DNA from 3 places in the Pseudoalteromonas sp. S8-8 genome. Region 2 is predicted to be linked to each of the others. Evidence: predicted binding sites of a transcription regulator. Region 2 holds the regulator's gene; each other region holds the start of a gene.
The links. The regulator LexA, encoded in region 2, represses DNA repair genes until DNA is damaged. The targets are predictions, from matches to a motif close to TACTGTATNNNNATACAGTA.

Region 1 (10,494 bases), on a different contig from region 2:
GTATTCATAGGTTCTATTAAAGGCAGCTTTTGTATTTCGTAAAACATATAGACATTCTGGAATATCATGTGGGTTAATAAAGTGATGTCCACTACGTCCAATCTCAGTAATAAAGCCATCAATTTGCGCAATCACAGCCTCTAGCTGTAAATTAACTAATTTAGCACTATCTATGTTCAATTTATCCCTGAGCCTCTTCACTACAGGGCAGGTTTTTCGAAGTTTCCAAGAATATAAATTGAAATGAGGACCAAGCTTTCTAGCTGCGTTAGTTTCTTTTGGAACAAAATCGGAGTACACATCTCCTCCTGTACTTTCTAACTCGTCCAATATTTTTGTCAAAAAATCTAAAAGTCTTTGCTGTTTGTCATACTCAATTTGTTCTTTAAATTGCTTACGTTGTTCTTCTAAATTTTCTTTACTCAATATCTCAGATGACTTAATAGCCTCAGTCGTATGCTCATTTGCTTTTGCTTGTTCTTTATTACTTTTTGACTGTAAATAAACAGTATAAATAATACCTAAAAATGAGAAGAACGAGAGAATAGGGCCTAATACACCACCAAAGAAAGCACCAAAATGAGACCATGTTTCAGTAGTTCCACCAAAACCCACTCCAACGCCTTTAAACCATAAAAAATAAACGCCACCGATACATATAAAAGCAAGAGCTATAAGTACAATCAAGAGCCATTTTGGTGGCGTTTCACTATTAGAGTTAGACATAAATATCCCTTTTAAATTGTAGTTATATATCAATAAGCTCTTTCTGGAACACCAAGCAATCTTAAAATTTCATTTTTAACACTTCGTAGTTCATGAGCTGGTAACGAATTAGGCGCTTTGTTAAATATACTATACCCTTTAGCATATCTTTCTCTATAGCTATCATAAGCATCTGAGGTATAGCTATTCATCAAGTACATATTAGGCTTACCCGATAAACTATTAAATAATTTCAATAGCTCCTCTTGGTCTAATTCGTTTTTTTCTTGCTGTTTAAAATAAATATCTCTCTCTTCTTCATAATCATCTGCACTTTCATCAAACAAACCGTAGTAACCAGGACTGAATGCATAATGGGTTGATACTGCAACCATCAATAACGCGAGTTTAGTTTTTTCATTTTTTTTCTCTGAAAAGCTTTTAGCTAAATGACTTAAGTTATAAAAAGCTCTTACGTTGCGATCTTTAATTTCATTGATTTTCGCAGGCCCTATTATCAAATCAGGCTCTAAAACATCAAAATATTTTTCAGCCATCATGAAACCAATATCGATAAATACGAAATCATAGTTATCTATTATCGGCTTTAAGCCATTAGGAGAAGTAGAGTAAGGTATATTTACCAAGTCATTCGTAAAACTCATTTTATCTGAGCTTTCAACTTCTATCGTTCTGGGGAATGGGTAGTTATGTTTAATAGACATTTCACCAAACATGGCGCAACCATTATGGTCAGAGATAACAAGTACCTCATACCCATCTGCCATAAGCGCGGTGCTAATATCAATAGTAAGCAATGTATGCCCAGCACCTCCTTGGCCACCATAAAAACTAACAAGTTTTCCTAATTTACCTTGCTTATTTGGCGGGTAAGGTAATCCATGCTTCAAACAAAACAACTCAAGTGTTGCTGGCGGTATGTTTAAGCTGCTACCAGCGGTCACCGGCGCTTCATACCTTTGCCATAATCGCAGGTTCTTATAAACACTACCTGCCGCTTGTTGACTCGATAAACCTAATTTTTTACGTAATTCTCTTAAGTTTTCGGGAGTAATTCTCTCCATTTACTACGTCCTTTTTAATATGCAATAATCAAATACGAACTTCACGACGTAATTTGTACCATAGGACGTACATCTTTTCACTTTTTAATGAACAAAATTGCTTGTATCTTTTCCTCAACGAAAACAGCAGGAAATACCAAATGCAAAACAACAAAGCGCTACAACTTAAAAACGAACTAGATAAAAACATCTACCAAGCAGAAGCCGCAATTAACGCGCTATGTATTGAAGATCACTTTGAAGCGATGGATAAAGACACCCTAGCAGGCATGCTATGGGTATTATCTGACAAGCTAGAGAAAATTAAATGTAGTGTTAGAAGAATTTCGGCATATAAAAACCCGCTAAATTAGCGGGTTTTGTTTAGATGGATACTAATTTAATTTGTTATTTAACATGTCATAACTTGGCAAATTTAATGGGCTTTTTGTAGTTCTGAAATTAATAACGCTGTACTCACTCGATTATTGCATGCATGATTTTGTTAACATGGAGCCTCGCAGTTGATTTTAAAAAACCAAATTCGGTCAACGTCATACGATATCTCATCACCAAAACCTAGCTCCCGGCGAATAAGATTGCGAAGCTTGTTTAACTCAATTAGGTTATTTATTTCTTTCTCGTCTTTATTTGGGCCGCACATGAGAAGAATAAACAAATTAATTAGCTCCGCACTTTCACAGGTTAAGCATAATTCATTGTGACACTGTCTAGCCTCACTGATAGTCGAGTACTGTTTCTCTGGTGAAACTGTTTCTCCTTTATCATCTTGGGATTCGATGAGATGACTAAGGTGAGCGTCCAAGAGTTTTAATGCGCGGAGGCATGCGGAGTATTTCAGCTCATATTTCATCGTGCTGATATACTTGCTGGTCTCTATTTCAGACTTGATCTCCTCAACCTTATAAGTTATTTCTTTAATATCTTCTTTGGTTGCTGTATTTTTCGCTTTTTCTTCGAGGTACTTGGGGAAATAATTTTTCTTGAAAAAATAAAGAAATAATATTCCTATTAAAGCTAGCAATTGTAATACGAGTTGTAATGTTTCCATAGGTTCCATCCGGTTTTATAGCGCAGTAATCTCACATGGTTATGCTGATACCACACTCACTTTTGTACTTCATATAGTTTTAACATGTCACCTAATATATTACTACCAGTAAACCTTCTTTTATCTCAAAGCAAAGCTAAAAAGACCAGTATATTCGCTTCGCTCATTTTTCTTGATGCGTGAGAAATCATCAGTTTGACCACTACATTAGAGGTTATATTTCTTCTATATCTTCTTATCGTTGTATTCATCAGTTGAAACCACAACTTTAAACGGTCACCTATTAAACATATAAACATATAAACATAAAATCAGATACGAGCTGTTATAATAAACAACTGTATCCAATGTATTACCATTTATATTGTAACACTGACCGAATTTTTAGTTGGTATATGCAAACTCAGCACACGGTTTATGTAATCTAATGCTCCTTGTTACCACTCCTTCTAAACAAAAATCATCTTGAGATGATACATAAACAGGCAAGTGTTCGTCTGAGGCCGACATCAATAAACGTTTTTCTTTATGGATTATTTTACAGACGAAGCTTCCATTGTAAGTAGCTACCACAATGTCGCCCGTACTTACATTAATTGCGCGATCGACAATTAATAGATCACCATCAAATATACCCACTCCCTGCATAGACGCCCCAGATGCAACCTCAATAAATGTAGCATCTGGGTGTTTTATAAGTAACTCATCTAGAGTCAAACCCAGCTCTTTATACTGAGCAGCCGGCGATTCAAATCCAGTAATACCCGCCTCGATATAAATAGGAATAACGAACATACACACACCAAAATAAAATGCTGTCTATTTATACAGTGCAAATTAGATCGATTCATTTTGAAATGATAAAGTGTCTGCTTAGGAAAGTGAGGCTTTTGATTAAGATTTTCTAATGAGTTGTTTATATTGAGTTTTACTGATAATTTAAATACTCGATTTGTAACAAGCGCCCTAACCACTTGATTTTATTGAATTGTAAAAATGATAAAAATTACAAAATTAACTGTACATAAAATCAGTTAATTTCATTTATAGTTTATAAATTACAATAACTTAACTCAATATAGCGTCACATCATGGGGTGGCAGGGGTCGAGAGTTCGAATCTCTCCATACCGACCAATTAATTACCTCTATATCAATAAATTAAACTTCTCTTCAAAATATAGCCAAAACTCATCTGTTTTGATTCTACAATTTATCTGTAGCACTATCTTATTTATCTAAGCGCACTTAATAAAACAGAGTTTAGCTGGCAAGTTTTGTGGTTTTTGAGGGGTTTGTATTTAATTGTTATTAACTTGAAGTGGCCTTTGTGGAATCTGTATGAAGGCATTTGATTTCAATTTATTGAAATTAAAATAAAAAAGCGCACTAAGCGCTTTTCTTTACTAGAGTACTAGTGCTTGCGCCCTACACCATTACGTACCATGTCTTGCCCTGTTTGGAATACGTCTTCTGTAATACCGCGCGCTAAAAGTAGCTTTTGTTGGTCGTCAAACACAGCAACAAAACGGCTGCCATCTTTGTTATTAGTAGCCATACCAACACCGGCAACACCTTTAAGTCCAAAACCACCGTTTTCGACATCTATTAAAAAGCTTTCTAGTTCGGCTAAAGTATCAATTACGTCATTTTCATTATTCATTTTAAAACTCTTTTAGTAAGGCCTTGATCATTATGGTGGCTATTTTATAGAGAAGAGCCAAAAACTTAAACCCTTGGCTCAGGTTAGTAACTAAATAGACTTTATAGCTAACTCTAAATTGCTTAGCGCACAACCAAACTCTTTTGCATTAACGCGATGATACTGTGTGTCACTCGTTGCTGTAAGGCTAATTATAAACTCATCTTGTTGAGCTACCGCACTTTGCTCTTGGCTTAGGCACATCGCTTGAGTAAGTGATCGCAGTTTTGAATTTGTTAAAATTGAGCCAAAACGCTGCACTGGCAGTGGAGGTATTTTTATAGCGGGTAACGCTTCATCTATTGTGCGTGCGCTTAAGGTAAACGTGTTATTGGTAATTTCAATTACACTGCTTGTAGGCCAATACGAGTAGCTATAGCTCTTACTCTCAGGTTGTGCTTTACCTTGGTTAGCTAAATGCACTACACCACTTTTGCCTATTACGGTTATTAAACTACCTTCTGGCGATTTAATAACAACCAAAGCCGTATTTTCGTCAATACCAAAACCATGTTGAATCTCTGTTTTAGTCTTTTTTACTTCATTTTTATTTAACGCCGCTGCGAGCCTAAATGTACGGTTTTGTTCGCTAAACTGAGTATCTAGTACACCAAAATTAAAGCTGCCAAGTCCACCAGCATTAGTGTTATTTTCATTTTTGCGAAGTGCCTCAAGGCTTGTCGTATTTGTAAGCATGCCCGTCACTTTACTTTGGATTGCTGCGCCCGCGCCTTCACCTACAATTACTGGGCGAGTTTGCAATGCTTGCGTCCACGGGTATGGATTATTGTTTTGATCAAATAATACCTTGTGAGTTAATGCTGCATTACCGCTATTAAACATCACACCGGTACTATTTTTAATAAGTGATACAAGTGCATTAGTGCCACTTTTGCATAAAGCGTATTCGGACTTTGTGTACTCTGGATAAATTGCTTCCCGGTTATACACATTCATTAATGTATTTCTGAGAACGGGTAATTCATCGCACGAGTTACTCGTAATCGCTTTAGCAAGTGCTGGCGTTAGTGCTAACCATTGAGTGTTTATATTTGATTGTGCTAAAAGACTCTGCGCTACATCTGCCGACTCATAAGGGTCGCGGCTCGAAGCCGTAATAGCAAGCATGGTTGGTTTTGCGTTATTAACTTTTAAACTGCCCGACACAAATTGTAAAATATTATTAGTCGCAACCTCATTATTAAAATCGGTATTTACTTGCTCTTTTAAACGCTCACCGTTTTTATTAAGTAGCGGTACTTCTAGCATATCAAATACAAAGTTGTACTCTTGCTGAGTCAGGCTTTCTAATTGCTGGTTATTTATATCGCGCCACTGCCAGAGTAAATCTGTTTTTGATACGCTATTTGACGATTTACTTTGTATGGTTTTAAGTGTTTTTAATACAGCCGTTTTTGCCTCAACATTATTATTAGGCCAATGCTGCGCGATGTTTTTTATTTGAGAGCTGCTAAGTGTATATAAATTATGTGACTTACCATCAATAGCAGTCTCTTTTTGGCAATTATTAAGCTTGGCGCTAGTACAGGTAGTAAGCTCTGACCCCACTAAAATTAAAGTTTGGCTTTGCTCTTGAGCCACTGCATTTATCGAAAAACCGGCACCGAACAATGCCACTACCATACCCAGTAACTTCGGCTGTTGATCACGTAAAAATGCACATATCATAATGTAAACTCTAATATAAATAATAAAACTAATGTGCTGTAGTTTAACAGCTAGCCACTTGCGCCTAAATATATTTTTATAAATGTTAAATAATTCAAGTCTCTGAAAAACGATAGGGTTAAGCACTGCATTTAAATACATTGTTTAGTTTACCCCTCTGTCTTTGTAAATATCATCTAAACAAATTTAAACGGAGCATTTATTGACCAATTTCATTGTTTAAATTACGGTGGTGAATTATTTTATGTAACTGGGGTGAAATATGGACTTTTCTAATGAAGAGATAAATTTTTTTGCTGAGTTATTTAAGCCTAATAAAAAGTCACATGCTCACAACAGTCACGTTTTAACGTTACAAAGTTCAGTACCAGCCAATATTGCTCACTTACTTAGTAGCGCTAATTTAACCCTGCTCGCAGAAGTTGCACACTATCAGTTATGGTTTCCGTTGGACTTAAAAATTGATAGCGCCGGTATAATCAAACCTATTTTAAACGCCCCCGAAGTAATAGACACACAAGGCACACTGCGCAGTTGGCGCTGGAGTGAGCTAAATATTAAAAGCCAAGGGTTTAAAATTGAATCAATATCAAACACGGGGATGTTTTTAAAACCCCTCCGAAAAGGTAACCATTTAAATAAATCGCAGCACATGGAATTTATTTTGCCTAACAAACAAAGTATTTCGATGGAAATAGAACCCGTAAGGCAAAGCACACAAGGTATAGCCGCTAAAATAACGCAAATCCATAGCGGTCAAGAGCAACTAAGAGCTTACCTATTTGAAGAACATAAACGTCAACATGCTAAATTATACGAGAATGGCCAATTAGTTGAGCAGCTAATTTAATAGGTGTTTACCCCGCTATACTTGCATTTAGTTGGCTTTATTTAACCCCCTCTCAATGTTAATCTGTACCCTTATTAATAAATCATAAGGATATGACAATGCCAGGTGCTTTTGCGCACATCACTGCCGTTAATATTGCAACGCAAACCAAGTCACTCGCTAAAATGGATATGCCTAAAAAAGCAAAGCTTATTTTAAGCCAACGCCAAGCATACCTTGAACTAGGCTGTGTAGCCCCCGATTATCCTTACTTAGCTGTAGCGCAGCCTAGCCAAAATGCGTGGGCCGACCTAATGCACTATGAGCACACAGGCGATTTACTTAAAGCCATGATTGAATACTGCAAAACACTTGAAAGTGAAGCATTTGAAAAGTGCTTTGCTTGGTTATGCGGTTATATGGCCCATGTTGCTGCGGATATAACGGTGCATCCGGTTGTTGAATTAAAAGTAGGCCCGTATGAGCAAAATCAAACGGCGCACCGTGCCTGCGAAATGAACCAAGATGCATTTATTTGGCAGCGTTTAAATTTAGGTGAGTTAGGTTATGCTGACCGCGTGCAACAAAATATTGGATCTTGTACTAACAAAGACGATAATTTTGATACCGATATTGCAAAAATTTGGCAACATGCTTTATTAACGGTTCACCCAAGCTACGCTGCACAACACGCTCCTAACTTTAATTCATGGCATAACGGTTTTCAGCTTGTAGTAAATAATGTTGAAGAAAGCTATCGATTATTTGCCTGTGCACGCCATGTTGCTGCTGATTTAGGCTTGTTTTATCCTCGCCCAAACGAAGTAGACCCCACTTTTATTGAACAACTAAAAACGCCGCACGAGCCTATGCACTACAACGATATTTTTGACTTTGCCGTTAGTAACATTCAGCACTACATAACCATTATTGCCAATGCCGTATTTTTAGATACTGATTACAGTGCAATTAAAAATTGGAACCTAGATACAGGCTACGATGAACACAACACGATGACGGTATGGAGCAAATAAAATGAAACACTTACTTTGTATAAGCCTCATAGTATTACTTAGCGGTTGCTACACTTCAAAAAATAACAATCCAGAAGTGATGGCCGACTTAGCCTCGCAATTAAAAGATATTGCTACAGCCGTTGATGGCACATTAAAATTTAGTGAAACACCCTATTCAACAACTGATGAGTTATTAAAAGCTGCTGTTAATAACGATTTAAGCAAACTTGCACCCTTTGGGGAATACACGCTTATCGTGAACATACAAGATGATAACGCAGTGCTACTCTTATGTGATGCCAATACTGCTTTAATTGAAGATGCAGGCTGTACTGCTCAATCAGATATACAGCATTGGGGAGCTGAGGCTATTCATCAGTGCGAAATAACCATAAACGCCCAACAGCTCTGTAATTAGGTAATAAAACCCAGCTAGTTTTATAGAACATACATACCTTAGGTGTATATGTTCTATATAGTGCCCACTAAATACATTTAAAGTTGAGCCGTCATCTCTTTAGGGTTAAACACTAAGCCATGGCGACTAACATGTTCTGCAAAATTTTCGGCTGGCATTGGTTTAGCAAAGTAAAAGCCCTGAAATTCTTTACACCCCATTTGCGTCATTATTGCTACTTGCTCTTGGGTTTCTACTCCTTCGGCTACACACTTAATATCAAGCTCTTCACACATAACGTGCACCGCTTTAACTAAACTTTTTTGACGCGTAGAGCTCGTTACTTGGCTTATTAATGAGCGATCTAACTTGAGCTTGTTAATAGGGTAATCGGCAAGGCGTGCAATATTAGAATAACCCACCCCAAAATCATCGACCGAAATAGTAAAACCCCACGATTGCAGCGTTTGCATAAGCTTTAGCGAATGCGCTTGGTTTGCCTCAAGAGAGGTTTCAGTCAGTTCTAACTCTATTTGAGGTGGCTTTACGTTAAAGTCGGCAAGGTATTTAACCAGTTTTGACATAAAATCGGTTTGGCTAAAATCAATTAGAGATATATTTATTGCCACCGGCACACTCGGTAAACCCGCCTTGGTCCAATCGGCAATTTGAGCGCACACCTTTTGAATAATCAGGTCGGTTAGCCGACTAACCATTCTGTATTCTTCGGCAATAGGAATAAATACCACTGGCGACACATTACCCAGTATTGGACTGTTCCAACGCGCTAAGGCTTCAAGCCCTATACATTGACCCGTTGCATCTACTTTAGGTTGATAGTGCACCGACAAATCGCCTTGTTGAAGCGCTTCATCTAATAACATTGAAATTTCGTATTTTTCGATAAAAGCGTGTGATTGTTTTTCGTTATAACCACTTAGAGGCATATTACAATTTGCTAGTTTAAGTGCTTCGCATGCATTGCTAAGTACTGTTGTGCTGTTTTTTCCATGATCAGGATACTTTGCAAAACCAAATAAAAACGATTGCTGACACTTAGTGCCAAATACATTATATGTTCTATCTAATGTATTTTTTATTTGCATTAATAGCTTATCTTCAAGCTCGCTTTGCGAGTTTGTCCCAATTATAAAAGCAAGCTTTCCTACTCCTATATGAGCACACAAAAGGGGCCCATCTGGCATCGCTTTTAAACGCTTGTACGCGTTAATAAGTAATGCTTGAGAGTCGGCTTTAGTGAGCTTCAAATTTAAGTATTCACTATTTGCACTTTGCGCAACAACGATATAAAAACCTTTTTGGTATTTGCTTGTTAATCTGTCGCATTGCAGCTCAAACCATTCTCTATTAGGTAGTTTGGTTTGCGAGTCTCTAAAGCGTAAACGTTTATTTTCTTGTTCCATCATCGATAAATTTTGTTTAATGAGCTGCTCTTGCGTGCAATCGTAAAAGTCGTATACACGGTAGTTTGTACTCATTGTTATTTGCTGATAACTGGCTTTAAAATAACTTTTTTTGTACTTCACAGTTTTATTTTGAGCATTAGAGTCGTCAAAGACTAAGGCAGGAAATAAATGAGAAAGATTAACGCTTCCTTCTTTTAATTCTTTTTTTATACCAAACATATCAATAGCATGTTGATTAAAATCAGTAATGACAAGATTTTCGTCAACAATAATTTTGGCTTTATTTGATTCGGTGAACAGGCTTCGATAAAGCTCATTTTTATCTTTAAGGTGTGTATTAGCGCTTATCATTGTTTTGTTTAAACGCTTAGCAGCCACAATTGTGCGCGCCACAGCAAGGGGAATACAAATGTTAAAAAATAAAAATATAAGCCCTGTAATGTATAAGTCAGCGTCGGGAAGTTGTTGAGCTATGCCCGTTAAACCCGAGACATCAACGTTATTGATGATCATATAAAACGGCGCAATATTTAATACGCCATAAGCAAGGGCTGTTCTATAACCAAGTAGCATAAGTGCTATTATCGGGCAGGA
Region 2 (10,494 bases):
GCTTAGGTACCGTTAAAAAGCCATAACAACCAGGCCAATCGGGGCACCCTAAACCTGCATCACTTAAGCGGGTGTACGCACCTAAAGCAACTACAATCAAAGCGAGTAATCCTGTTATTAATACTAAGTTTTTATAATTTTTATACATCAGATACTCCAACTTAAGCTCAACTTAGTTAGCTAGAACGAGAATAGTTAAGTAATTTTTTTAGATCTTTTAATAATCCTTTTTGTACTAAACGGTTTTCTTGTGGCTCGACCTTAAAGGGGTATTCAAGTACCACTAACCCCATATGATCAATTAAATACAAACTTGCAGGATTTAAACTCTGTTGCTCGGTAATAATTTTCCATGGTAGGTTTTTATTGTCGGGACTTCCCATTACAGCCATATCAACCTTGCCTTGGTTTTTACCAAGTGCCACATATAAATTATTAAGTGCATTGAGCTGTTCGCTGCATGGGGTGTTACATTCGTTTGAATAATTAAGTGCGATAGTCCATTGCTTGGGATTATTTTGCGGCCAATTTTTAAGTTTTATTTCTTGGCTTAAAAACTCGCCATTATTAGTAATTGCAGTAGGCAACCAATCAAACTTTAATGCGCCATATGCCAAAACTAATGGGATTGCGCAGCAACCCACAAACAACAAAAGGGGATTATTTTTCATTATGTGTCCTTTTTTTACTCGCAAAAATAGCCACAACAGCACATGCAACAGCAATTAAAAACCATTGCACAGCGTAGGCATTATGCTTTTGAGGGCTCATAACAACTGCCTCATAATGAGGTGTTGCAATCTCATCACCAGTACCTTGTCTGTAAGCCATAAAATTAATTAATGATTGCTGGCTTTGAGTGCTCAGCATATTCAAGTCGATAGATTGGATTCTTGTAGGTAAGTCGTTATTTGTAGTTTTATCTTCAAGCGTAAAGCTACTTAAGTTATTTTCTTTTATTTGCGCTTTAAGAATAAAAACACCTGTAGGCAGAGTAACCTTTGGCAGTGTATCTCTAGATATAGGCGCTTTTACCCATCCTAAATTAACTAAAATCACTTTTTCTTCGCTGTCTGGCTTTAGTAAAGCAAGTAGGTCGTACCCTACTTGTCCGTTATAAACTTGATTATCTAAAAGCCAATATTGGTTTTGTACAAACCGCCCTTTTAACTCAACCAATACACCAGTTTTGTTCCAGCTATCAGGCAGGTTAAGTAATTGAGACCAGCTCATCACACCCCGATTCTGTTGCTTAGCAATAGCGGTTAGTTGTTGCTGCTTTTGCTCACCTCGCTCCAACTGCCAAAACCCTAATCGCACACACACAAGTACAACAACCACAACCATACAAAGTGTGATTAGTGAACTAAGCTTTTGTTTGTGCCATAAAACTAACTGCATAAAGGGTCAACTCAGTGATTATTAAAATTATTATCGTACTGTTGTTAATATTTATACTTTTTAACTTATTTAGAGCATTGTTTATTATGGTGTCAGGGAAAACTGGGGGACGACCTATGTCTCACTTTTTAGGTCGTCGCGTATTGTTTTCGGTCGTTGTTTTAGTTGTTGTTATTGCAGCGCTTAAACTTGGTTTTATTAAAGCAAATAATTCGCCAATAAACGCTACAGCACATATACAAATACAAACAAACACAGCCACACCACATCAACAAAGTGCCAATACCAAGCAGCTGCTTGAAAAGCAAAATGCTTATCTTTAGTAAAGTGCCCTTTTAATATCCGTAAAAATATTACAAATAAAAGTACGGTTCCTAACGTTACATGCATGCCATGAAAACCAGTCAATAAAAAGAACGTATTACCGTAAATGCCCGCATCTAGCGTTAGGTTAAGGTCATTATATGCATGCATGTACTCCTCAACTTGCAGCCCTAAAAAGCAAACGCCCAATAAAATAGTAGCGCCTAAAAAAACTTTAAGTGGAGTGCGTTTATTGTTTTCCATCGCTACGTGGGCAAAATGTAAAGTAACTGAGGAAGTAAGCAGTATTAAGGTATTTATAAGCGGTAAGCCTTGCCAGCCCATAGCTTGAGTAGTTTCGCCAGCAGGTGTTGAAACTAGCGGCCAAACAGCTTCGAAAGTTGGCCATAAAACCTCGTTAGTCATTGCATTATTGCCTGCGCCTCCAAGCCAAGGTACCGACAATACGCGTGCATAAAAAAGCGCACCAAAAAAGGCCATAAAAAACATAACTTCAGAAAAAATAAACCAGCTCATACCTTGTCTAAAAGAGCGATCCATTTGTGCTGAGTACAAACCTTGGTCCGATTCACTAATTACATTTTTAAACCAGCTAAACAACATATACACAAGTACAGCAATACCGGCATAAAGCAGATAAACCCCGCTACCACCTTCATTACCTACACTCATAACAGTCAAGCCTGCCCCTACTGCAATAAAAAACAATGCAACAGCACCTACAATAGGCCATGGGCTTTGCTCAGGTACGTAATAATGCTCATATTCTTGATTCATTTTATTTACTCCTAGTTTCACACTAGTTTAAAAAGCTAGTTGTTACTTGCCACCAGCTGTTCACTAATATCAAATACGGTATAAGATAAAGTTAATTCTTCAATATCGCTTGGCAGTGCGGTATCAACATAAAAAAGTAATTTAAATTCAAGTTCTTCCCCTGCTTTTAGAGGTTGCTGATCAAAGCAAAAACAGGCTATTTTGTGTAAATACTTTGCCGCTTTACCTGGCGAGACTGATGGTACAGCCTGCATTACTTTATCTAGATTGCTGTTATTTTTAGCACTAAACATTACTTCACGCATTGCACCGGGTTTTACCACTACACTGTATTCTTTTGATTTAACTTCAAACGGTGCACCACTTTGTGCGTGAGTAGTAAAGCTAACGCCGACTTCTCGATTTTGTACTATTTGTGTACTTTGCTCTGCTTGCTCAAGCGAAGGTTTTCCATTAAGCCCTGTTACATCACAAAACACGTCATACAAAGGTACTAAAGCAAAGGCAAAGGCAAACATGCCTATGCAAATAAGTACCAAACGTTTGAGTAGCGGTGCGTGTGTCATTACTTAATTACCGGCGGCGTAGAAAAAGTATGATATGGCGCTGGAGAGTCAACTTCCCACTCAAGCCCTTCTGCCCCTTCCCATACTTTTGCAGGCACTTTATCACCGCCACGCGCGCATTTAATTACCACAGCTACAAACAACAATTGCGATAAACCAAAGGCAAATCCACCAATACTTATGATTGCGTTAAAGTCGGCAAATTGAAGTGCATAATCGGGAATTCGACGCGGCATACCGGCAAGCCCTACAAAATGCATAGGAAAAAACAGTACGTTCACACTCACCAGCGATAGCCAAAAATGCCATTTAGCTAGCGTGATATTAAACATATTGCCCGTCCACTTGGGCAGCCAGTAATAGGCCCCCGCCATTATCGAAAATACAGCCCCTGTTACTAATACATAATGAAAATGCGCCACTACAAAATAAGTATCGTGGTACTGAAAGTCAGCAGGTGTAATTGCCAGCATCAACCCCGAAAAGCCACCTAAGGTAAACAGCACAATAAACGCAATACTAAAAAGCATTGGCACTTCAAAAGTTATTGAGCCTTTCCACATTGTGGCAACCCAATTAAATACTTTTACTCCTGTAGGTACCGATATAAGCATGGTCGCGTACATAAAAAACAACTCGCCAGCGACCGGCATCCCAGTGGTAAACATATGATGAGCCCATACAATAAAGCTCAATAGTGCTATGGAGGATGTGGCGTATACCATTGAGGCATAGCCAAAAAGTTTTTTACGAGAAAAGGTAGGTACTATTGTAGATATAATGCCAAAGGCAGGAAGAATCATTATGTATACTTCGGGATGACCAAAAAACCAAAAAATGTGTTGGAACATCACCGGGTCGCCACCGCCTGCGGCATCAAAAAAGCTGGTCGCAAAATACTTATCGGTAAGTACCATAGTGACAGCGCCTGCAAGCACTGGCATTACCGCTATTAATAAAAAGGCAGTAATTAACCACGTCCATACAAATAAGGGCAACTTCATCCATGTCATGCCAGGGGCACGTAAGTTCACTATGGTTACAATCACATTGATTGCGCCCATTATTGAGCTAATCCCCATAATATGTACGGCAAATACAAACAATGCAGTATTATCATTACTGTATGTTGTAGACAGTGGTGCATAAAAAGTCCAACCAAATGCAGGACCCCCACCAGGCATAAATAATGATGCCAATAGGATTAAAAACGCAAACGGTAAAATCCAAAAGCTCCAGTTATTCATTCTTGGCAATGCCATATCTGGCGCGCCAATCATGAGTGGTATCATCCAGTTAGCAAGGCCTGTAAAGGCCGGCATAACCGCACCAAACACCATAATTAAACCATGCACGGTGGTCATTTGATTAAAAAAGTGAGGATCGACCAACTGTAAACCTGGTTGAAATAATTCAGCTCTGATCACCATGGCCATTCCACCACCAATTAAGAACATGGTCAGCGAAAAAATTAAATATAAACTACCTATATCTTTATGATTAGTTGTGTAAAGCCAGCGTTTAAAACCTTTAGCTGGGTGATGAGCATGATGAGCTTCATTGGCGTTAGGTTGTTCTACTATGCTACTCATTAGTTCGCCTCCACTTTGGCATCAAGTGCTGCCTGTATTTGACTCGGTTGAATAACATCACCCGTATCATTACCCCACACATTACGTTTATAAGTAATAACCGCTGCTAATTGCTTTATAGATAACTGTTTGGCAAATGCTTGCATTGCCGTACCGGGTCGCCCATGGATAACTACATCAATGTGATCTTTTATATCGCCAAGCACTATAGGGCTGCCTTTAAGTGCAGGAAATACACCCGGTAACCCCATGCCAGTAGGCTGATGACATGCAGCACAATTGGCCATATATACTTGTTCGCCTAAAGTCATTAATTCTTCTTTTGGGAGGGTTTTATCAAGTAATGCGGCATCTGCTAATGCTGCTTTTTGTTTAGCTTGCTTTGCATCTGCAAGCCACGTTTTAAAATCAGCCTCAGATTTAGCGACCACCACAACAGGCATAAAGCCATGATCTTTACCACACAACTCAGCACATTGGCCTCGGTAAGTACCTTCTTCGTTTATGTTCGTCCATGTTTCGTTTATAAAGCCGGGATTCGCATCTTTTTTAACTGCAAAATCAGGTACCCACCAAGAGTGAATAACATCGTCAGAAGTCATTAAAAATCGTACTTTTTGATTTATTGGCAGTACAAGAGGCTTATCAACCTCAAGTAAGTAGTTAGGATTTTTATCTGCAAGGTTCGCGATTTCATCTTGCGGGGTAGATAAAATAGAGTAGAACTCTACATCTTCACCCATATATTCATAATGCCATTTCCATTGCGAGCCTGTAATTTTAATAGTGAGATCAGCTTTGCTGGCATCTTCCATTGCAATTAGGGTTTTAGTGGCTGGTACTGCCATAGCAATTAAAATAACAAACGGGATTGCAGTCCAAAGTATTTCTACTTTAGTGCTTTCGTGAAATTGGGCAGGTACAGCCCCTTTAGATTTGCGGTGATGAATAAGTGCCCAAAACATAATTGCGAACACTATCACCCCAATCACACAACATATTATAAATATGGTCATGTGCAGCTGATATACATTATTGCTTATATCGGTTACGCCTTTGCGCATATTGTATTGGCTGTTAGCCAAAACTGGGTGCGAAAAAACACATAATATAAGCCACAAGGTAGAGGTCAGTTTACCCATGTGACGGCTCCTTTGATGCTATTGCGAATGCAAAGCGAAGAGGCATACGGCTTAAACGCCAATTCGTTATTTTTATTTTTTTAGTCAATCTCATTTAATATTGATTGGTTTTGCTGCGCCAACAACGGGTTTGTGTATATTGTGTGTTCTCAAAACTAAAAAGCTGTGAGTTATTATTAGCTCAGCACATTAATAATTAGCTAAAAAATGAACAACAAGCAAGTTTTAGTATAAAAAACAATCAGGTGATATTGAGTAATTAATAAAAAATCAGTAACCAACTAGGTAACAGGAAGTTCAAAAGATGAGCAAAACAAAGGGGTTTAACGCATTCGGAGGGGGAAAATATAAGTGCAAAAAAGTTTACAGCTTAAATTGTCAGTGAGCTATTTATGCCCTATTTTTAGTGCGAATTTAAAACAGAAAATGCGTACTAATTAGTACGCATTTATAAAACTGCTTGTTTAAAAGCTATTTTTAAAGTCACATCCAATCAGCGTTTCTTATAACGCCAACGGCTAAGCCTTCAATATTAAAAGACTCATTCTCAAGATCTACTTCAATAGATTCAAAATCGTCGTTTTCAGCATGAAGTAATACTTTACGACCCGCTTTCTCAAGACGTTTTACAGTTACGTCTTCGTCTAGGCGGGCAACAACAACTTGCCCATTTTCAGCGGTTTGAGTACGATGTACAGCAAGTAAATCACCATCCATAATACCAATATCTTTCATGCTCATACCGTTAACGCGTAGTAAAAAATCTGCAGCCGGTTTAAACATTAATGGATCGATTTTGCAGTGACTTTCAACGTGCTCTTGCGCCAAGATAGGTGAACCAGCAGCAACACGCCCTATAAGCGGTAAACCTAATTGTTCTGGCTCTTCTTCTTCAATTAACTGAATACCACGGCTTGCACCTGGTTTCATTTTAATTGCGCCTTTTTTAGCAAGTGCTTTTAAATGTTCTTCAGCAGCATTGGCACTTTTAAAACCTAATGTTTGCGCTATTTCAGCACGTGTAGGAGGCATACCAGTGTCTTTAATAAAAACTTTAATTAGTTCGAGTATTTGAGCTTGGCGGTTCGTTAATGGTCGCATACAACTGGTTTTCCATACAGTACATTTAACTGTGAGTATATACAGTTAAATAAAAATCGCAAATTTAAATTAAGCCTTAAAATAGCCAAAGTAATTTCACTTGTGTACATTTTAGGGATATAACTAAAGCTAGGTTTATAAATGATTAAAAAAGCAAAGGAGTCATTATGAGTATTTGGTACCAGCCCATCACTTTAGAGCTGTGCAAGCAGTTAGAACAAGGCATTGATGGCCAAGGAACATTAATGAAAACCATGGGAATAGAAGTCACTGAAATTGGTGATAATTACTTAGTAGCCACTATGCCGGCAATTCCTGAGCATCATAACCCAATGGGCATGGTTCACGGCGGTGCTAACGTTGTACTTGCCGAAACAGTTGCCAGCTATGCAGCTAACTTTGTTGTCGATTTTACAAAATTTTACTGCGTGGGGCAGGAAATTAGCGCAAGTCATTTAAAAGCATCTCGCAACGGCACTTTAACAGCAACGGCAAGAGCGTTTCATATTGGCAAACGTAGTTCAGTGTGGGAAATAAAAATTACAAATAGCCGCAATGAGCTGTGCTGCGTATCAAAAATGACCGCAGCAGTCGTAGAGCGAAGATAGTTACTTTTCGATTGGGTAAATTGTAATTTCCATACCCGCACCAATCGCAGATATACGTAGTAATGTATCTGCATCTAAGGCTTGATTAAAGCACTTAGGGGAAGTGCCCGATTCAAAACCAATATCAAACGTTCTACGTGAACAGCTTAACCATTGCTTTAGCGCGTTACGCGAACACGATTCAATAAGCTCACATATATGGTTTATTGCTTTGTCAGGCGTGTTTACTACACCTATTGCTTCAATACGCGCTAATTGACGGTATTCGTCTTTGTCATAATGTAAAATCGTCGCGACTTTTTTCAAGTCTGCCACTAGCAAACTAATATCTTGCTTTGATTCAAGCTCAAGATCTACATTTAAAAATTGAATTTCCGACATCGTTTCGTATTTATCCTCTAATAATTTCATTGCAAACTTTAACGCAGTTTTACCGTTATACCAAATCAACTATGCTCTATTAACCACTTTATATAGATATTTCGCAGCTTTTAAGTATTTTTTAGCGTTTAAAGCTAGCTGGATATCAAACACTCAGCTCAATTAAACAAATAATTCATGTTAGCAATTTAAGTGTAATCTTTTTTATTTTTAAATGATTACAGTAAGCTATAGTTTAAACTGCGACAAAATGTCGCAGTAACTAATCCCATTAATGTAATAAACTAGCCTCTAAAAATAATAAGACTAAAACATGAATAAAAAAATATTTAAGTATGCTCGCAAGTTACATAAATGGCTCGGTTATTTGCTCACATTACAAATTTTAGCTTGGCTATTAGGCGGTTTAGTCATGAGCGCTATTCCTCTTGATAAAGTTCATGGGGAGCATCTTGCAACACGTACTCTTAATAACCCATTTACGCAGGCTGATTATGTTGCCTCCCTTAACGATATTGCATCTCAGGTGGTTAATCCAACACAAATAATTTTTGAGAACTTTTTAACCACACCTATAATTACAGTAATAAATAAAGATGAACAGCAAAGCTTTAACGGTATAACAGGCCGACCTTTTGAGCCGCCAACTAAAATACAAATTACCGCAAATGCTAAAGCACACTTACTTATTGATGCTCAAGTGACAAGCGCTGTACTGCTAAAGCAAGGTATGCGAGAAGTTGGATATAAAACCAATGTTTGGCAGGTACAATTTGACGACACATTTAACACAACACTGTACTTGTCAGAAAATAACGGCAGAGTTGTCACCGTTCGCAGCACACTATGGCGAATTTTCGACTTTTTTTGGATGTTACATATTATGGATTACGATGAGCGAGAGGATTTTAATAATCCGCTGCTTATTAGTTTTGCAGCAACCAGCGTACTTTTTTGCCTAAGTGGAATATTACTACTTATGCAAAACATACGACTAAAACGATTTATCCGAATTAAAAGTAAGAATAAATCAAAGTAGTCATATTGGTTTTTAAGAACTAGCGCACTCTCACCAAAGACTAAATAAGCCCTAGGAAGTACCCAAGGGCAGATTTTATTCCAAGTGTTTAAATCGACTCAAATGTCGCTTTAACATTTCGTTTTCGAAAATCAACTCATCACGCTCATCCAGCAATTGTAAAACTAAAGCTATTGCCGACCAATCTAACGAAAAGTCATGTTGAATACGGGCCGCTTTTTTAACTAAGGTCACTGCAGATACCGTAAATTGCCACTGCGTAACATGCTTCCCCTCAATTGGAACCGCAATATTGTGCTCAACTAGCTCATATAAAATTGCTTCGCTAATATCACTACTCAAACATAGCTCTTTGCTAGTAAGTAAATCATCTTTTTGTGTCACGATAATTTGCATTATGGCTTGCTCCAGTTATTACGGGGATCAAAGTGAGCTTTTTCGGCTAATTCTTCCCAAAGTTTTTTACTGGTATCATCAACAGATGTTGGATTAACAATTTTAAGCACAGCAAATAAATCACCTTTGGCTTTTTTACTCATTAATCCCTTACCTTTAATACGCAAGCGTTGACCAGACTGACTATTAGATGGAATAGTTAATTGGATTTTGCCTGCCAACGTAGGTAAATTTATTTTTGTACCAAGAGCCGCTTCCCATGGTGCAAGAGGGACGACTATATTTAGGTTATGACCTTCAACATCAAATAATGGGTGGGGCACTAAACTAATTTGTAAGTACAAATCGCCATTTTGCCCGTTCGCTGACCCTAATCCGCCTTGCCCTTTTAGTCGAATTCGTTCGCCATTTACTGAACCTGCGGGAATTTTCACTTTAAGTGATTTTTTAATTTCAGAGACACGACCACTACTATCTCGCTGCGGTAACATAAACTCAACAGGCTTAACGGTATCAACTAAAGTCTCTTCAAGAAAAATCGGGAACTCTATTTCCACATCTTGTCCTTTTTGCGCGCGAGCGGCGTTACTTCTGCTCTGCCCGGAACGATTGAATCCACCGGCGCCGCCAAACATTGAATTAACAAAATCAGAAAACTCTTGATCGGTTTGAGGATCGCTTTGCTGATAATTACTTTGCGATGAGGCATTGTTACCACCATAATTACCTTGCTGTTGACGAGCACGATTTTGTTGATGACGACGTAACTCGTCGTATTTAGTGCGTTCTTCTTTGTTATGAATGACTTCGTAAGCTTCTGCTATTTCTTTAAACTTATCTTCTGCTTGAGGCTCTTTGCTTACATCTGGGTGATATTTTCTGGCTAATTTTTTATAAGCTACTTTAACCGCTTTATCGTCTGCATCAGGCGATATTCCGAGCACTGCATAATAATCAACAAATTTCATTTGCAATCCAAATCCCCATATTGAGTAAGCTTTAAGCATACTCCTTAACGTATAATCTTGTGTGGTTAAAATACGATAAATAGTAAGAAATAAATGAATAGTGAAAATAACTTTGAATAAAAAATTAATCGGACACTTTTTAGTAATATAAGTGCAGGCCTTAAGTTAACTTTATCTTTTATCTTCAAGGCTTTAAACT
Region 3 (10,494 bases), on a different contig from region 2:
TGGCGAACCGTTTTTTAATAAGATGTTTGCAATAATTTTAGTGCCGTTTGCTATTTTGATGGGGATAGGGCCATTTTTACGCTGGAAGCAAAATAAATGGGCTTTCTTACAAAACAAAATATTAATGGGCGTATTAGCCAGTGTAGTGATTACCTGTGCTTGGTTGTTTTCAAGTTACGATTTAGTAAAACCACTTACGCTACTAGCCACTACGCTTGCGGTTTGGATTGCAATATCAACTGGGATCGACATTTATACTAAATCTGCTGTACACGGCACCTTAAAAGAAGGTTTAAAACGCTTAGGTGTAAGTTACTGGGCTATGGTGCTTGGGCATATTGGTATTTCGTTTGTTATTGCAGGTGTAACGCTTACATCAGCATATTCAGTTGAGCGTGACGTATCGATGAAACAAGGCGACACAGTTCAGCTTAACGAGTATGAATACCGCTTTGATGGTGTTAAAACTATTCGCGGGCCGAACTACAGTGGTCATGCTGGTGTTGTATCGGTGCTTAAAAACAATGAGCTAGTAACACGCTTACACGCCGAAAAGCGTAAGTATGATATTGGTATGCAGTTTATGACCGAGGCGGCAATAGATGCAGGCTTTACACGTGATTTATACTTAGCGTTAGGTGAGCAGTTGAGCCAAGGTGCATGGTCACTTCGCATTTATCATAAACCGTTTGTTCGTTGGATGTGGATTGGTGGTGTGCTTATTTCCCTAGCTGGATTTATGATTTTATTTGATAAACGCTACCGTACATCAGCTAAAACAGCGCGTAGAGCTGCATCGGAGAATGTTTTATGAACCGTAAAATTTTAGCTATTGCGCCGCTTTTAGTATTTGCTTTTGTGTGTGTATTTTTATACCAAGGCCTTTTTGCTAATCCTCGTGAAATTCAAACGGGTCGGTTAGGTCAAGAAATGCCAGCATTTAATCTACCTGATTTAATGCAAGACAATAAGCCGTGGACTAACGAGTCTTTAAAAGGCGAAGTTTACTTACTAAATGTATGGGGTACTTGGTGCCCAACATGTTTAGTTGAACTTGGTTATTTAACTAAGTTACGTGAGCAAGGCGTTAAAATTATTGGGCTTTATTACGTACAAGGTTACGACGCTGACTTTGATGGCCCTTTTGATATGCAATCACTTCGCAGTGAAGTGAGCGATATGCTACAACGTGCGGGTGACCCATATCAATTTAATATCTTGGATTTACATCGTACTTTGTCGTTGGATTTAGGTGTTTCGGGTGCGCCTGAAACATTTTTAGTCGATAAAAACGGCACTATTTTGTTGCATCACACGGGCGATATAAACCCGCGAGTATGGCGAGCCAAATTTGCGCCAATTATGCAGGAGCTTAAATAATGAAATGGTTACTACTTACGCTTAGCCTTTTTGTAAGCATCAGTGCGTTTGCAGAGCAAGATCGCTATCAATTTGATAACAACAAACAAGCAATATTGTTTGAAGAGCTAACTAAAGAGCTGCGCTGTCCTAAGTGTCAAAATCAAAACATTGCGGATTCTGACGCTGTTGTTGCTAAAGACTTGCGCGATAAAGTACTTGTATTGGTTAAAGAAGGTAAGAGCAAAGACGAAGTGATTGATTACATGATTGACCGCTTTGGCTATTTTGTTCATTACGACCCACCAGTTACACCAGCGACTTTAGTACTTTGGGTATTACCTGTATTAATTGTCATAGTCGGCTTTGGTTTTATTGTTATTCGCCAGCGAAAAGCATCAGTAAAACAAACGTGGAGCAGTGACGACGAAATGCTGTTAACGAAGCTAATTGAACAAAATAAACGTCAGGAGCAAAGTTAAATGATTTTAATGTGGGCGTGTTTTGCTTTACTCACACTGGTTGCTCTTGGGTTTGTGATGTTGCCTTTTTTAAAAAAAGAGCGCGTTCAAACAATTACTCATAACGCCAATGCTGAGCTAATTAGCATTTATGAGCAGCGTTTAGTTGATTTACAAACCGATTTAGATAATCAGCGTATTGATACCGTAAATCATGCAGAATCAATTATTGAATTAAAACGCCGTTTATTGAATGAGTTATCACCAGAAAAATCACTAAACAGCAAAGGTAATAATCGTATTTTTGCTTTAACTGGTGGCGCATTTGTTCTTGCTCTAACAGGTGTTTTTTATGGTTTAACGGGTAGCCAGCAGCAAATTTCGGCTTGGCATGATGCAATGGATAATTTAGCTGATTACGGCGAGCGTGCTGTAATGCAAAAAGGTGAGCCGCTTAGCCAAAATGAGCTGCAGGCTTTTGCATTGGCACTTCGTACAAAGCTTAGCCGCTCAGGTGATGACGAAGTCGCTTGGATGCTACTTGGACGAGTTGCTATGTCGCTTAATGAATTTGACATGGCGCAGCAGTCATTTGATAAAGCACTTCGTATGAATCCTGATAATATGCAGGTACTTATTAGTTACAGCCAAGTTTTATTGCTAGAAGGTAGCGAAGCTAATATGACCCGTGCGGCAGGTATGCTCTCAAAAGTACTAAAAGTAGAGCCTACCAATTTAGATGCAATTTCGTTATTAGCACTCATTGCTTATGAGCGTAAAGATTGGCCTCAAGCCAAAGCTGCATTTGAAGTTTTACTTGCGAGTATGGAAAAAAATGATTCTCGTTATAGCATGATCTCTGAGCGTATTGCTGATATAGAGAAGCAAATGCGAGCGGAAGGTTCTGTTATGCCAGTTACTACAACGGGTGCTATTGCAGTTACAGTCGACATTGCAAAAGAGCTTATAGATAAACAGCCAAAAGACGGTATCTTGTTTATATTTGCAAAAGCAGCAAGTGGTTCGCCAATGCCATTAGCTGCTGTTAAACTCGCTAAATATTCATTTCCAATTACAGTTGAGTTGAGTGATAGTAGTGCAATGGTTGCAGGGCTTAACTTATCTAGTGCAGAAAATATTATTATTTCGGCGCGTATTTCTATAGATGACTCGGTTATGCCAAGTTCTGGTGAGCTAGAAGGTCATTCAGAGTCGTTAAAGCGTGAAAGTGTAAGTGACTACCAACTTCAAATTGATACATTAATACCTTAAGGACGTTAGATGTTAAAACACAGTTTTACTTTTTTATGTTTATTGATACTAGCCGGGTGTGCTCAAGTACCACAAAGCAAAGTAGATGACAGAGATCCGCTGCAAAGTATTAATCGTCCGTTATACGACTTTAATATGGATGTACTGGATGCTTATTTATTGCGCCCAGTTGCTGTAGGTTATGTTGAAGTAACGCCTGTACCGGTAAGAAATGGTATTGTTAATTTCACAGGTAATATTACAGCACCTGTCGATATGATTAATGCGGGTTTGCAAGGTAAGCCGGGTAATGCAAGTGTGAGCTTAGCGCGTTTTTTAGTTAACTCTACGGTTGGTATTTTTGGTATTTTTGATGTTGCCAGTTCACTTGGTCTTGAAATTGTAGATGAAGACTTTGGACAAACGTTAGGTGTATGGGGCGTGGGTGATGGCGCTTATTTAATGCTACCTGGCATGGGTCCTACAACAGCACGTAACCTGACCGGTGATGTAGTCGACAACTTTGTATTACCTGAAGTTGCGCTAACGACTCCACAAACTATTCTAGTGTTTGTTTTAAAAGCGGTAGAAGCTCGTGCATCATTAATACCTCAAGAAGGGCTATTAAATGATTCACTTGATCCGTACTTATTTGTAAAAGATATCTACTTTCAGCGTCAAATTTATGAGCTGTACGATGGCAACCCACCTATAAAAGAAGAGCCAGCTGATTTTGATGAAGACTTTTTAGAAAGTTTATAATTGAAAAGCCACTCATAAAAACGCCAGCTAAATGCTGGCGTTTTTATTTGCTGTTTATATATTTATTTTTCGTTCACTACTAACTGCATTTGTTCATTAACCCAAGCTAGCGCTTCATGATAAGCATCGGGAACTTTTTCACCTAGATTTAGCTCTTTCGTTAGCTCGTTTGCAGCTGACCAGTTTGCTTGCTCGTAGTATTTAACTAAGTTTAAATATTTTGCTAGCAAGCCTTCATCGTTTAATAGCGCTGCTTTTATGTCATTAGAAAGTGGAAGCTTTTTCATCACGCTTTCCATGCTCTCATCCAAAATTGCATCCATTAGCGACATCATACCGGTTAAAAATGCCATGCCGGTATCTTTAAACTGCCCATGGGATATAGCGAGCAATTCAGCAAATCGAGCGCGCGTAAGCGATAGCCTTATTAGCTCTACAGGTTTGTCTGCTGATACTTGTGCTGCAAACAGTAGTGACAATAGCTTTTTAATTTCATTGGCGCCAAGCACTATAAGAGCTTGCTTAATGGTACTTATTTCTGCGCGTCTTGCAAATGCGGCAGAATTTGAATACCTAAGTAATTTATAAGATAGATTTACATCACGTTCAAACACATCAGTGATTTTCTTAAGATCCATATCAACACTTGATGTTTCGTAAAGCAATTCAGCTAATGCCATTTCTGAAGGTGGTAGAGCCTTACTTTGTACCATTTCAGGTTTTGAGAAGAAAAATCCTTGGAAATAATCAAACCCAAGCTCTAAAGCTTGTTGGTAAATTTCATAGGTTTCTACTTTTTCGGCAAGTAACTTAATATGTGAGTGCGGTTTTAAATCGTTAAGTACCGTTTTTATTGTATCTATATCGGATGCTAAAAAGTCTATTTTAATAATATCAATAAATGGGTAAAAATGACGCCATACAGGTTGATGAATGTAGTCATCAAGAGCAATAGTGTAACCTTTATCTTTTAAATCTTTAACGATAGCTAATAAACGCTTACCAGGCTGGATAGTTTCAAGTATTTCTACAACTATAGTGTCTTTACCTAGTAGTGTAGGGTAACCCTTTGATAGTGTTTCTAGGGTGAAGTTTATATAGGCAGGTTTATTGTCAGTTAAATCTTCTAAACCAAAATTAAACTGGCTACCCTCTATAAGTCGTGTTGTTGCTTCGTCACCATCTATATCGGGAAATACGTTATCAACGCCATCACGAAATAAAAGCTCATAACCGATAAGTTTTTTATCTCTATCTAAAATCGGTTGACGTGCAGCGTAAAAATACATAAACAGTTCCGTAAGAGTGATGTAATTGGGTATTGTAATAATATATGGCAAAAGATTCAAAATAGCATTACGTATATTTGCATGATTAATAAATTATCATTATAAATTAAGGTGTTTCTTCTATTTAATTCATTATATTTTACCAATTCGCTTTAAAATTATTCAACATGAGTATTTTTGTATCAGCTGGAAGCAACAAGTTGGAGATTTTATTGTTAGGCATGATATAGTCAGCGAGAATGGTTTTTATCCTAATAGTGTCTTTATTATAATATTTTAAGAGTCAATATTCGGATCAAGAGCCTGTTATTAATAATTATGCGGAGGCTAATTTGGAAACAGGAATGATTATTTCACTAGCATTATATTTTGTTGTAATGTTAGGTATCGGACTATATGCATATAAGCAATCTACTGGCGATGTATCAGGTTACATGTTAGGTGGACGAAATCTATCACCAAGTGTTGCTGCACTATCTGCAGGTGCATCTGACATGAGTGGCTGGATTTTAATGGGCCTACCTGGTGCGATGTTTGTTACTGGTTTTAGTAGTACATGGATAGCAATTGGTTTGGTGATTGGTGCTTGGTTAAATTACCTGTTAGTTGCACCTAGATTACGTGTGTACACTGAAAAAGCAAATGACTCTATAACAATCCCAGATTACTTCTCAAATCGCTTCAATGATAAGTCAAACTTATTACGTGTTGTATCTGCTGTTGTTATTATAGTCTTCTTTACTCTTTACACGTCATCTGGTGTTGTAGCCGGCGGAAAATTGTTTGAAAGCTCATTTGGTTTAAGTTATGAAGTGGGTTTATACATTACAACGGGTGTCGTTGTTTTATACACTTTGTTTGGTGGCTTTTTAGCGGTTAGCTTAACTGATTTCGTGCAAGGTTGTATTATGTTCATCGCGCTGATTCTAGTGCCTACCGTTGCATACTCTTTACTTGAACAACCTCTAGAATCTACTTTACATAGTGTAAATCCAGATATGCTTAACTGGATTGGAGCAGGCTCTGCATTAGGTATTATTTCTGCAATGGCATGGGGTTTAGGTTATTTTGGTCAACCACATATCATCGTTCGTTTTATGTCGGTACGTAGTGTTAAGGATATGCCTAAAGCTCGCCGTATTGGTATGACATGGATGATTGTTGCTGCCCTTGGTGCTGTTGGTACTGGTATATTTGGTGCTGCTTATACTTATGAAAATAATATTATAGTTGAAGATCCTGAAACGATTTTCCTAATTCTTTCTGAGTTATTGTTCCACCCACTTATTGCTGGCTTTTTACTAGCTGCAATTTTGGCTGCTATCATGAGTACTATCTCATCGCAATTGCTAGTAAGCTCAAGTTCATTGACTGAAGATTTATATAAAACATTTTTACGTAAAGATGCTAGCGACTTTGAATTAGTTACTGTTGGTCGAATTAGCGTTGCATTTGTTGCCCTGTTTGCAATTTATTTAGCGTACGATAGAGATAGCTCTATTTTAGACCTAGTAAGTAATGCATGGGCAGGCTTTGGTGCTGCTTTTGGACCACTTGTATTGTTTAGCCTTTATTGGAAACGTATGAATTTTGCTGGCGCCTTATCTGGTATGTTAGTAGGTGCGTTTACAGTGCTTGTTTGGATTTATGGTCCGTTTACTATTAATGGTGAAAGTTTAAGTAGCTTTATGTATGAAATAGTACCTGGCTTTATTTTAGCGAGTATCGCAATTGTTGTTGTTAGCTTAGTAACAAAAGAGCCAGAGCAAAACATCACTGCTTTATTTGATGAAGTAGAAAAAGAGCTTTAAATAGCAATTACTATTCATTTTAAAATGAGTAGTAAGTAATACCAATCCGCGATAATACTTAATCATTTTGCGGTGCTAAACGTGTTGCTACCGGCGTTAAAAAATTATCATTTAGAACAACTAAATATCAAATTTTTTGCCTAGCTATCAACACGTTTTTCCACCCTCAAAATAGATCACTTAATTAAGCGAATTGGTATAATAAAAAAGGGAGCAACTAAGTTGCTCCCTTTTTTATTTAGTTTGTCCCGTCCGAGGAGAGGACAATCTACGAGTTAACTTGCTTTTTTATCGTTGTTATCTTCAATTGATGCAACGTTATCTGACTTTTTACTTTTTGCTGGCGCTTTGGTAACAACTGGATCTTTGCCGCCCTTTAATATGGTCATAAAGTCATCTTTGCTTTTCGCTATTTCTAAAGCAAGTGATTCAATTTGTTGCTCACTAAGCGGTACGTCTACCTTTTCTAGCATTAGCTCAAGTGATTCTGCTATATCGAGCATCTTGTCATAAGCATCAGCTTCTTTTTTGGTAGTAAACGTCATACGCTCGACTCCGTTTCGTTCTACAACATATTTAACAACAACAGCCATGATTTCTCCTGCAAAATTGCTTGGCACCGTGGTTTGTAAAAACCATTAGATTACTGTTTTTATGTACAGTAATGGTTTGGGCGTAAATTTGCAAGCGCGAAGTATTAATTTTTAGGTGTCTTAAATTTGACAAAAAACGGTAACTTTACTTTAGTTAAGCAATCACTTGTTGTACCAGCTGCATTTTCAGGATTTCGGATCATAGTGATAATGCGTTTAGGTACACTTTAAATGATGAGCTTTTCAGTTCCTTACTTTTTGGTTTTCCTAAGCAACATTCAAAATTAAGAAAAGAAGAATAGGGACAAGTTTGATGAAAACGTTAAAAAATTTATTCATAATAAGCTTATTATGCTTACTACCTGCAACTACCGTATATGCACAATTATCGGAAGTAACTAAGCAAATGCCTCAAGTTGAGACAATTAGTATAAATAATGCTGATGCAGATATGCTTGCTAAGCTACCGGGTATAGGTAAGAAAAAAGCGCAGGCAATTGTGGATTACCGTGAAGAAAACGGCGAATTTAAAAGCGTTAGTGATTTATCGCAAGTTAAAGGAATTGGTAAAAAACTATTAGCCAAATTAGAGGGGAAAATTTCACTTTAATAGCAGTAGATAACAATCAGGGCGCTATGCGCCCTGATTAAATTGTTTTAATGCATCGCTTAAGTGTTTTTTAGCAAAGTTGATTTCAATAGGTGTTGTTAAAAGTGGGTAGCAAAGTCCGCCGAGTATCAAAAACGGGATTAATATCCAACCTTTAAATACCGTGAATATTAAAAATAGTGGACTTAGTAATATTAATTTAATAATACGCAGTAACACTTTATCAGTTGGCGATAACATACTTAAAGAAAGTGCTATTACGTCTTGGCGCTTGCGTACTTTTAGATGTTTAAGCTCATCTAATTGGCTTGAAAAAAATGTAAACATATCAAATCGACTTTTTAATTAATAAACGGCCAATAACTATAATAAATAGTGTTAGTGAGAAAATCCCAAATATAATTTCCATCCAAGCAGGCATGCTCAAACCAACAAACTGCCAATCTATATTTCCACAATCCCCGGTCGCCTGAAAAAAGCTAGGTATCCATTCATGTAACGGCATAAACGATGGGAAGTTTGGTTCAAACTCACAGCTAAATGCAAAAGGGTCTGTGGTGGTTTGCATATCAATATGCTCGCGAGCAATTAAATATCCCCAAACACTCGATACACCCCAAATTACATACGCTAATATACGAACTGCTTTGCTCTGTGGTTTAGTCGAACCTACGATTCCTGCGCCTAATAGACCCAGTACGGCTGTACGTTGATATATGCACATTATGCAAGGCGCCAATCCCATTTGGTATTGAAAGAAAAGGGCGGTCACTTCAAGTAAAAAAACGATAGCTGTAAATAAAAGCCACGGGGTACGTTGGGTGGGTAATTGGGCAAGCCAGTTCATAAAAATTCCGCGTTTAAATAAGACGTTAGATTATGACCTAGGATAATGTATGCGGCAACAAAAAGGAAAAAAAAGCTACCGAAGTCGCTTTTTATAAGATGAAATTATTGACCACTCAATGCAGCCTCAGCAGAGGCTACATGACGCTCTACTTAGTTCCCATTGATACATAAGCTTAGTTATATCGCTTACTTATACTACATTGGTACATTGCCTAATCAATTCTTTAAAGTTGCGGTTAGAACGCTCTGTTGCATAGGTGTTCCTTTTTAATGTACTTATGTGTTTTAAGTTGATTAAGCTAGGTATGGTGTAAATAAAAAATACCAATAATTACAATGTACCTACAATGAATATTGCTCTGTATATTTATACATTGTAGCGATATTAGAGAAACCTAAATTTTATTATTTATTAATCTTTAATTTCTACTCATTTGCTTATTAATATACCTGACTTTACTTGTTAGTTATGCTTCGTCTGGTACAATCAGTCAGTTATTCGTGTAAAACGATGAGTGTTGATTAATTCGAGTGGGAACTGGATGAGAATTTTTAAAGCGAAAAGCCCAGCAGGATTTGCTGAAGAATATATAGTTGAATCTATTTGGAACGGCGATTTCCCTCCAGGTTCAATTCTACCTGCCGAGCGAGAACTTTCAGAGTTAATTGGTGTAACAAGAACGACCTTGAGAGAAGTATTACAGCGTTTAGCACGTGATGGTTGGTTAACAATTCAGCATGGTAAACCAACAAAAGTAAATAACTTTTGGGAAACGTCTGGCTTAAATATTCTTGAAACACTAGCGCGCTTAGATGAAGACAAGATGCCAGAGCTGACAGATCAGCTTTTATCTGCACGTACTAATATTAGTGCTATTTATACACGTGCTGCAATTAAGTTAAATCCTGAACGTGTAATTGAAATTTTATCACAAAGTCATGAGCTAGAAGACACTGCGCAGGCATTTGCTGACTACGATTACAAAGTTCATCATGAATTAGCCGTTGCGGGTAATAACCGTATTTATGTATTAATACTCAACGGTTTTAGAGGCTTTTATTCAAAGATTGGTTGTCATTACTTCTCTGATGCTGGAACTCGTGAACTTGCTCGTCAGTTTTATAAAGATTTAACAATCTTGGCAGAAAATAAAGAGCATGATGGTGCTATTTCGATGATGCGTAAATACGGTCATCAAACAGGTGAGATTTGGCAAAAAATTCGAGGCGATATGCCCTCAGATATAATGGATTAAATTTAAACGAGAAACCTGCATTTGCAGGTTTTTTTGTAGCTGTAAAAATTAATACCGCATTATATGAATTTTTAAACAATTTAATGTATTAAGCTTTCTTCAGTAACGTCAAAAGTTCTATCTAATTACAACGCAATTTACACTTCAAAATAGACCTATTATTCAAGCAGATTAGTGCAAGTTGTAAGTGTTCGTTATTTTCGATTGCTCACATCGTTAAATGCGATTGTTCTTTTGTAGTGAATAACTCTAA

Region 1: L659_RS0110595 (LexA family protein) is a predicted target of LexA. The motif match lies at 3,655-3,674, and genes of this name have one in related genera.
Region 3: L659_RS0106020 (YebG family protein) is a predicted target of LexA. The motif match lies at 7,578-7,597, and genes of this name have one in related genera.

What each region holds. Positions count from the first base shown of each region.
Region 1 covers NZ_AUTR01000034.1:115,064-125,557, forward strand. Annotated here, with positions in the region: gene L659_RS0110575 (hypothetical protein) at 1-726, opposite strand, end outside; gene L659_RS0110580 (hypothetical protein) at 756-1,790, opposite strand; gene L659_RS0110585 (hypothetical protein) at 1,931-2,143, shown strand; gene L659_RS0110590 (hypothetical protein) at 2,275-2,841, opposite strand; gene L659_RS0110595 (LexA family protein) at 3,226-3,636, opposite strand; gene L659_RS0110600 (hypothetical protein) at 4,255-4,503, opposite strand; gene L659_RS0110605 (cyanophycinase) at 4,594-6,231, opposite strand; gene L659_RS0110610 (hypothetical protein) at 6,494-7,081, shown strand; gene L659_RS0110615 (zinc dependent phospholipase C family protein) at 7,180-8,094, shown strand; gene L659_RS0110620 (hypothetical protein) at 8,096-8,494, shown strand; gene L659_RS1000000123415 (putative bifunctional diguanylate cyclase/phosphodiesterase) at 8,572-10,494, opposite strand, start outside.
Region 2 covers NZ_AUTR01000067.1:43,190-53,683, forward strand. Annotated here, with positions in the region: gene L659_RS0120195 (COX15/CtaA family protein) at 1-148, opposite strand, end outside; gene L659_RS0120200 (hypothetical protein) at 177-671, opposite strand; gene L659_RS0120205 (SURF1 family protein) at 661-1,401, opposite strand; gene L659_RS1000000124100 (DUF2909 family protein) at 1,416-1,724, shown strand; gene L659_RS0120210 (cytochrome c oxidase subunit 3) at 1,627-2,502, opposite strand; gene L659_RS0120215 (cytochrome c oxidase assembly protein) at 2,538-3,068, opposite strand; gene ctaD (cytochrome c oxidase subunit I) at 3,068-4,660, opposite strand; gene coxB (cytochrome c oxidase subunit II) at 4,660-5,802, opposite strand; gene lexA (transcriptional repressor LexA) at 6,286-6,903, opposite strand; gene L659_RS0120235 (PaaI family thioesterase) at 7,071-7,511, shown strand; gene L659_RS0120240 (hypothetical protein) at 7,512-7,892, opposite strand; gene L659_RS0120245 (membrane protein) at 8,206-8,931, shown strand; gene L659_RS0120250 (chaperone modulator CbpM) at 9,007-9,327, opposite strand; gene L659_RS0120255 (DnaJ C-terminal domain-containing protein) at 9,327-10,295, opposite strand.
Region 3 covers NZ_AUTR01000022.1:1,930-12,423, reverse strand. Annotated here, with positions in the region: gene L659_RS0106055 (heme lyase CcmF/NrfE family subunit) at 1-814, shown strand, start outside; gene L659_RS0106050 (redoxin family protein) at 811-1,380, shown strand; gene L659_RS0106045 (cytochrome c-type biogenesis protein) at 1,380-1,841, shown strand; gene ccmI (c-type cytochrome biogenesis protein CcmI) at 1,842-3,092, shown strand; gene L659_RS0106035 (MlaA family lipoprotein) at 3,102-3,833, shown strand; gene L659_RS0106030 (EAL and HDOD domain-containing protein) at 3,896-5,122, opposite strand; gene putP (sodium/proline symporter PutP) at 5,455-6,933, shown strand; gene L659_RS0106020 (YebG family protein) at 7,209-7,526, opposite strand; gene L659_RS0106015 (ComEA family DNA-binding protein) at 7,840-8,136, shown strand; gene L659_RS0106010 (DUF6170 family protein) at 8,161-8,463, opposite strand; gene dsbB (disulfide bond formation protein DsbB) at 8,465-8,983, opposite strand; gene fadR (fatty acid metabolism transcriptional regulator FadR) at 9,528-10,241, shown strand.